One region of the Arthrobacter sp. NEB 688 genome, then DNA from elsewhere that is predicted to be linked to it. Evidence: predicted binding sites of a transcription regulator. Region 1 holds the regulator's gene; each other region holds the start of a gene.
The links. Region 1 encodes LexA, which represses DNA repair genes until DNA is damaged. Its sites were predicted from a motif close to TCGAACANNTGTTCGA; they were not measured.
Positions count from the first base shown of each region.

Region 2: recA (recombinase RecA) is a predicted target of LexA. The motif match lies at 819-834, and genes of this name have one in related genera.
Region 3: HL663_RS11870 (DUF6504 family protein) is a predicted target of LexA. The motif match lies at 919-934, and genes of this name have one in related genera.

Region 1 covers NZ_CP053707.1:2,277,119-2,279,379, reverse strand. The annotation lists gene HL663_RS10775 (LysM peptidoglycan-binding domain-containing protein) at 1-318, opposite strand, end outside; gene lexA (transcriptional repressor LexA) at 539-1,252, shown strand; gene HL663_RS10765 (succinylglutamate desuccinylase/aspartoacylase family protein) at 1,265-2,233, opposite strand; gene HL663_RS10760 (ATP-dependent zinc protease family protein) at 2,233-2,261, opposite strand, start outside.
Region 2 covers NZ_CP053707.1:3,347,586-3,349,846, reverse strand. The annotation lists gene HL663_RS15765 (homocysteine S-methyltransferase family protein) at 1-773, shown strand, start outside; gene recA (recombinase RecA) at 1,096-2,094, shown strand; gene HL663_RS15755 (regulatory protein RecX) at 2,106-2,261, shown strand, end outside.
Region 3 covers NZ_CP053707.1:2,537,397-2,539,657, reverse strand. The annotation lists gene HL663_RS11880 (DNA polymerase III subunit alpha) at 1-85, opposite strand, end outside; gene HL663_RS11875 (SAV_6107 family HEPN domain-containing protein) at 145-558, opposite strand; gene HL663_RS11870 (DUF6504 family protein) at 573-848, opposite strand; gene HL663_RS11865 (YbaK/EbsC family protein) at 1,056-1,595, shown strand; gene HL663_RS11860 (MmcQ/YjbR family DNA-binding protein) at 1,904-2,261, opposite strand, start outside.

The DNA.
Region 1 (2,261 bases):
GGCCGCGATCTCGGAGAGGGTCTGGCCACCGGTGACCGAGACGGTGTGCGCCGGCTCGGCCGCGCCGGCCCCGCCGAGACCCCGCAGGCCGAGGACGGTGGCGAGGGCGAGCGTCGCCATCACGAGCAGCACGAGGCGGCCGCGGCGCGTGATGCGCAGCGCGGGCTCGGCGACCGCGGCGGCGCGGCCGCCCTGGCCGGCGCCGTCGATGACGACCAGCCGCGGGCGGCGGGGAGCCACCGGGTGGGTGCTGCCGAGGTCGGTGGGGTGCCAGGCGATCGCGCTCATCATGTCCTCCATCCCGGCGGCCAGGGCCACCGTCGAACCGGTGTTCGATAGAACGTCTGTACGAGTTATAGCACGCGTGTTCGAGGCGGACAAGACACGCGTCGAACACCTGTTTGAGTTCGGGGCCGCCCGCTCGTAGGATGTCCGCATGCAGGTCAGACTGCACGGCACCACCGACAAGCCGTCTGACCTGCACAAACACCGGTCAGGACACCCCGTCGTACGGGGTGGCCTCAGCAAAGGGGTCGAGATGGCACGTCCGAGGAACGCCGACATCCACGAGATGCCCGACCGCGGCGACGGCGGGGACCTCACCCACCGCCAGCGCAAGATCCTCGAGGTCATCCGCAACGCCGTCGACCGGCACGGGTACCCGCCGAGCATGCGCGAGATCGGCGAGGCCGTCGGCCTCACCTCCCCCAGCTCGGTCGCCCACCAGCTCTCCGCGCTCGAGCGCAAGGGCTTCCTGCGGCGCGACCCCAACCGCCCGCGCGCCATCGAGGTCGTCTCCCCCGACCGCCAGGGCAGCGGCTACCGCCGGCCCGAGCAGGACGAGGGCGACGTGACCGGCATCGGCGACTCCCGCCCCGAGGCCTCCTACGTGCCGGTCCTCGGCCAGATCGCCGCCGGTGTCCCGATCACCGCCGAGGAGGTCGTCGAGGACGTCTTCCCGCTGCCCAAGCAGATCGTCGGCGAGGGCAGCCTGTTCCTCCTCAAGGTCGTCGGCGAGTCGATGGTCGACGCCGCCATCTGCGACGGCGACTGGGTCGTCGTGCGCCAGCAGCCGACCGCCGAGAACGGCGACATCGTCGCGGCGATGCTCGACAACGAGGCGACCGTCAAGACCTTCAAGCGGCGCGACGGCAAGGTCTGGCTCATGCCGCACAACCCGGCCTTCGAGCCGATCGACGGCGACCACGCGACGATCCTCGGCAAGGTCACCGCGGTCCTGCGCCGCGTCTGACCCCGCCCGGCGTCAGTCCTCGACCTCGGCGATGTGCACGACGGCGTCGCCGGAGTTGACCAGGGGCGCCTCGGTGCGCCCGACGACGATCCCGGAGCGGTCGGCGTGCACGAGGCGCACCCGCTTGCCGAGCGAGTCGAAGAGGCCGCCCAGGCGCGCGCCGCGCTCGACCCGCTCCCCCAGCCCGACCTCGAGGTGCAGCATCCCGGTGCCGCGGGCGCGGACCCACCCGCTGCGGAACGACACCGCCGACGGCGCCGGCGGGTCCTCGGCCACCGGGTCGGTCATCCCGAGCGCGGCGAGGACCCGGCGCACGCCGAGCACGCCGGCGTCGACCGCCCAGCGGTCCATCCGCCACGCCTCGCCCGCCTCGTAGAGCAGCACCGTCGCGCCCCGCTCGCGTGCGGCGTACCGCAGCGAGCCGTCGCGCAGCCGCGCGTTGAGCATCACGGGCGCCGCGAAGGCCTCGGCCAGGGCACGGGTGCGCGGGTCCTCGAGATCGGCCCGCACCTGCGGCAGGTTCGTGCGCCGGTCCGAGCCGGTGTGCAGGTCGATGCCGACCTCGCACTTGTCGACGACCTCGGTCATGAACAGGTGCGCGATGCGGCCGGCGAGCGAGCCGCGCGGCGAGCCCGGGAAGGACCGGTTGAGGTCGCGCCGGTCCGGCAGGTAGCGCTGGCCGGCCGAGAAGCCGAGGACGTTGACGATGGGGACGGCGATCAGGGTGCCGCAGAACGTCTTCGGGTCGAGCCCGGCGACGACCTGCCGCACGACCTCGACCCCGACGGCCTCGTCGCCGTGGATGGCGGCGTCGACCCAGACGGTCGGCCCCTCCTCGCGCCCGTGGACGACGCGTACGGGCAGCTCGACGTCGGCGCCCGTGACGAGCCGCGTGATCGGCAGCGACACCGACTGCGTCCGGCCGGCCCGCACGCGGACGTGGCCGATCTCGAACGAGGGGCGCGGGGTGCGCCGGGGCATCAGGCCCTCCCCCGGTTGCGCCGGCGCA
Region 2 (2,261 bases), 1.1 Mb from region 1:
GCTACTACGACGGGTACGCCGCGGTCGCGGCGGCCGCCGGGGCCGGGCTCCTGCTCGAGTCCCCGACGTGGCGGGCGAACACCGACTGGGCCGAACGGGTCGGGTACGACGGGTCGGCAGCGGCCCGGGTCAACGCCGACGCGGTCCGCTTCCTGCGGGAGCTGGCCCACGGGTACGACGTCCGGGCCGTCCTCGTGGCCGGGCAGGTCGGGCCCCGCGGCGACGGGTACGTCGCGGGGGACGCCCCGGACCCCGAGGAGGCGCGCGACTACCACCTGCCCCAGGTGCGCGCCTTCGCGGACGCCGGCGCCGACCTCGTGTCGGCGCTCACCCTGACGACGGCGGCCGAGGGCATCGGTGTCGTCCTCGCGGCGCGCGAGGCCGGGGTGCCCGTCTCGGTCGGCTTCACCGTCGAGACCGACGGTCGGCTGCCCGACGGGACGCCCCTCGCCGCGGCGGTGGCGGCCGTCGACGCCGCCGCCGCGCCCGAGCACTTCGTCGTCAACTGCGCCCACCCCACCCACGTCGTGCCGGCCCTCGACGAGGGGGAGTGGGTGCGCCGGGTGCTCGGCACGCGGGTCAACGCCTCGACGATGAGCCACGCCGAGCTCGACGCGGCCGAGGAGCTCGACGACGGCGACCCGTCCCGCCTGGCGGCCGACCAGTCGGACCTGAGCCGGCGGCTGCCGGCGATGCGCGTGCTGGGCGGGTGCTGCGGCACCGACGTCCGGCACGTGGCGGCCATGTGGGGCGTCGCGGTCCCGCAGGGCTGAGGGTGCGCGCCGACGCCCGGCGTGTCGTGGCGCGCCCTCCCGAGGTCGAACACGTGTTCGCCTATGCTCGTCCACAGGTGGTGGCTCCGACAGCACTCGTCCACAGGTCCCACGGCGACCCGTGACCGGTGTCGGTGCCTCCGCCTAGCGTCTGACCCAGACCTCGCGACGAGACCGACGGCGGGGGCCAGGTCGCCGGTAGGCGCGCTCGGATGACGACACGAAGGACTGGTGTGACATGGCTGGATCTCGCGGAAGCGTGATGCCCAACCCGGTGGCCGCGGCCAACGGCAGCGAGAAGGACAAGGCCATCGCCTCGGTGATGGCCCAGATCGAGAAGCAGCACGGCAAGGGCGCGGTCATGCGCCTCGGCGACGACGTCCGCCCGCCGATCGCCGTCATCCCCACCGGCTCGATCGCGCTCGACGTCGCGCTCGGCATCGGGGGCCTGCCCCGCGGCCGTGTCGTCGAGATCTACGGCCCGGAGTCCTCCGGTAAGACGACGGTCGCGCTGCACGCGGTCGCCAACGCGCAGAAGGCCGGCGGCATCGCGGCGTTCATCGACGCCGAGCACGCGCTCGACCCGGAGTACGCGAAGAAGCTCGGTGTCGACACCGACGCGCTCCTCGTCTCCCAGCCCGACACCGGTGAGCAGGCGCTCGAGATCGCCGACATGCTCATCCGCTCCGGCGCGCTCGACATCATCGTCATCGACTCCGTGGCGGCGCTCGTGCCCCGCGCCGAGATCGAGGGCGAGATGGGCGACAGCCACGTCGGCCTGCAGGCCCGCCTCATGTCGCAGGCGCTGCGCAAGATCACCGGTGCCCTCAACACGACCGGCACGACGGCGATCTTCATCAACCAGCTCCGCGAGAAGATCGGCGTCATGTTCGGCTCGCCCGAGACGACGACCGGTGGCAAGGCGCTCAAGTTCTACGCCTCCGTCCGCCTCGACGTCCGGCGCATCGAGACTCTCAAGGACGGCACCGACCCGGTCGGCAACCGCACCCGCTGCAAGGTCGTCAAGAACAAGGTCAGCCCGCCGTTCAAGCAGGCCGAGTTCGACATCCTCTACGGCCAGGGCATCTCCCGCGAGGGCGGCCTCATCGACATGGGCGTCGACCACGGCTTCGTCCGCAAGGCCGGTGCCTGGTACACGTACGACGGCGACCAGCTCGGCCAGGGCAAGGAGAACGCCCGCGCGTTCCTCAAGGACAACCCGGAGCTCGCCGACGAGCTCGAGCGCAAGATCAAGGAGAAGCTCGGGGTCGGGGTCAAGCCCGAGCTCGAGGCCGTGCCGGACGTGCCGGTCGACTTCTGAGGTCGACGCCGATGGCGTTCAGTGACGGTTCGGCCCCGCCGCCCGAGTGGGCGGTGGGGCCGACCCCGTCCCTCGACGACCTCCGCGCGGTGCTCGCCGGCGAGACACCCGGGGGCACGTCGTGGTCGGGGTCCGAGACCGAACCGGGGCCCGCCGACGACGGCTCG
Region 3 (2,261 bases), 260 kb from region 1:
CGCGGTCGGTCAGCGCGAGCGTGCCCTGGCCGAGGTCGACGGCACGGGCGACGAGGTCGTCGGGCTGCGAGGCGCCGTAGCGCATCGAGTACCCGGAGGCGACGTGGAGGTGGGCGAACCCGTCGGTGGAGGGCACGGCGGGGCTCAGGCGGAGCGGACGGGGGCCAGCCGCCGGGTGGTGTGGGCCGCGGGGACGCCGAGGCGGGTCGCGACGAGGTCGAGGAGGACCTCGGCGTCGCGCAGGAGGTCGTCGGCCTCGCGGGCGGTGACGCGGACCAGGCCGGTCTCGACCCCGACCCGCTGCCCGGTCACGGCGGCGAAGCGCTCGGCCCACTCGGTGAGCTCGGGCGCGCAGCGGGCGACGAGCGCCCAGACGTCGTGCGGCCCGGCGCCGGGGGCCTCGGGGGCCGGCCGGGACGCGACGAGCGCGGCGGCGGCCCGCAGCGCGGCGAGCGAGGCCTCGAGGTAGCGGGTGGAGGCCCGGCCCGCGACGCAGGCGGCGGCGAGCGAGGCGCGGGAGCGTTCGAGGAGGTCGAGGGTGGTGGCGGCGTGGGGCATCGGTCTCGTCCGTCTCAGTCGTGGGCCCGCAGGAGGAGCCAGTGGTCGTCGTCGCGGCCGAGGTCGAAGACCCCGACCGGACCGGACGGCGGGTGGGCCTCGACCCGCCACACCCGTCGCTCGGTCGCGGTGGCCGCACCGTCCTCCCCCACCTCGCGCCACCAGGGGCGCCGTTCCTGCCAGGCGTCGAGGACGGCGCACACGGTGTAGCGCCGCCCGCGCCAGACGAAGGAGCGCGGGGCCGGGTCGGCCCCCGCCACCTCGAGCGGGTCGTCGTGACGACGCACCATGAGGCACCTCCGGACGGGCAGGACCGATCGCCCGGCGACCTCGCGGGGCCGGTGGACCGGTGGGGGATGTTCGAACGCGTGTTCGACCTGATGACCACTGTAGACCCCCCGTCCGACATCCCGTCAAGCGACGGCGGGACCCGTCCGGACCCCTCCGGGACGCCGCACCACCTCCCGCCGCGGGGCCCGCGTCACTACGCTGCGGCCATGTCGCCCGAGCCCGCCGGCGTCGCCCCGCAGGAACCCCCTGCCGAGCGCGACCTCACCACCCACCGCCGCGTCGCGGGGGTGCTCGAGACCCTCGCCCTGCACCACGTCCGCCCCGAGCTGCGCCAGCTGCCCGGGGCGGTCCGCACCGCGCAGGCCGCCGCCGACGCGCTCGGGGTCTCCCCCGCCGAGATCGCCAACAGCCTGATCTTCGCCGCGCTCGGCGCCGACGGCTCCCGCACGCCGCTGCTCGTCCTCGCCTCGGGCGGGCACCGCGTCGACACCGCGAAGGTCGCGAGCCTCCTCGAGCTCGACGCCCTCGAGCGGGCCGACCCCGACTTCGTCCGTGAGCACACCGGGATGGCCATCGGCGGCGTCGCGCCCGTCGGGCACCCGCAGCGGCTGCGGACGGTCATCGACGTCACCCTCGGGCGCTACGACCGGGTCTGGGCGGCCGCCGGGCACAGCCACGCCGTCTTCGCGACGACGTACGACGAGCTGATCCGGATCACCGGCGGCCAGGCGATGGACGTCGCCTGAGGGGCTGACCGGCTCAGAACATCCGCGTCGTCACGGTGACGACGCGGACAGCGGCTCGTGGCGGGGATACGTCCGCGTCCTGCGCCGATTTCCCCGCCATCACCGTGATGACGACGCCCAGCGGGTTCCCCAGCGGCGCAACGACTCTGCACATCGTGCCCACGCCGGAGACGTGATGCCGGCCCACGGCCCTGGCAGAAGCCCCCTCTTTACGGCGCCATGGCCCAGGTCCCGCTGGCGACCAACCGGTGTCACGAACGGCGCCGAGCAGGCGAGAGGCCGCGTCCCTCCGGACGGACCGCGCGACGTCATCGATCCAGCTGGCGCCCGAGCTTCGCGGGTGCGCAGTACCGGTAGCTCTCGATCACGAGCTCGGCGACCTCGTCCCAGTCGGTGTCGTCGTCGAGCACCATGCCGACGATGGTGGGCGACCATGGCGGCTTGTAGAACGGCGGCCCCATGTGGGTCAGGGCGTGAAGTTCCTCGCCGGCTGACCGGAAGGTCAGCACCGTGGTCGGTCGGGTCACCCCGGTCAGGTCGCGGTATGTGGACAGGTAGCCCTCCTGCGACACGGCAGCGTGGGCGAAGGTCTTGTTCCGGACCCGCCATCTCACCCCCGTCCAGGCGTCCTCCTCGTAGGCATCAGGAAGCGCCAAGACCGTGTCC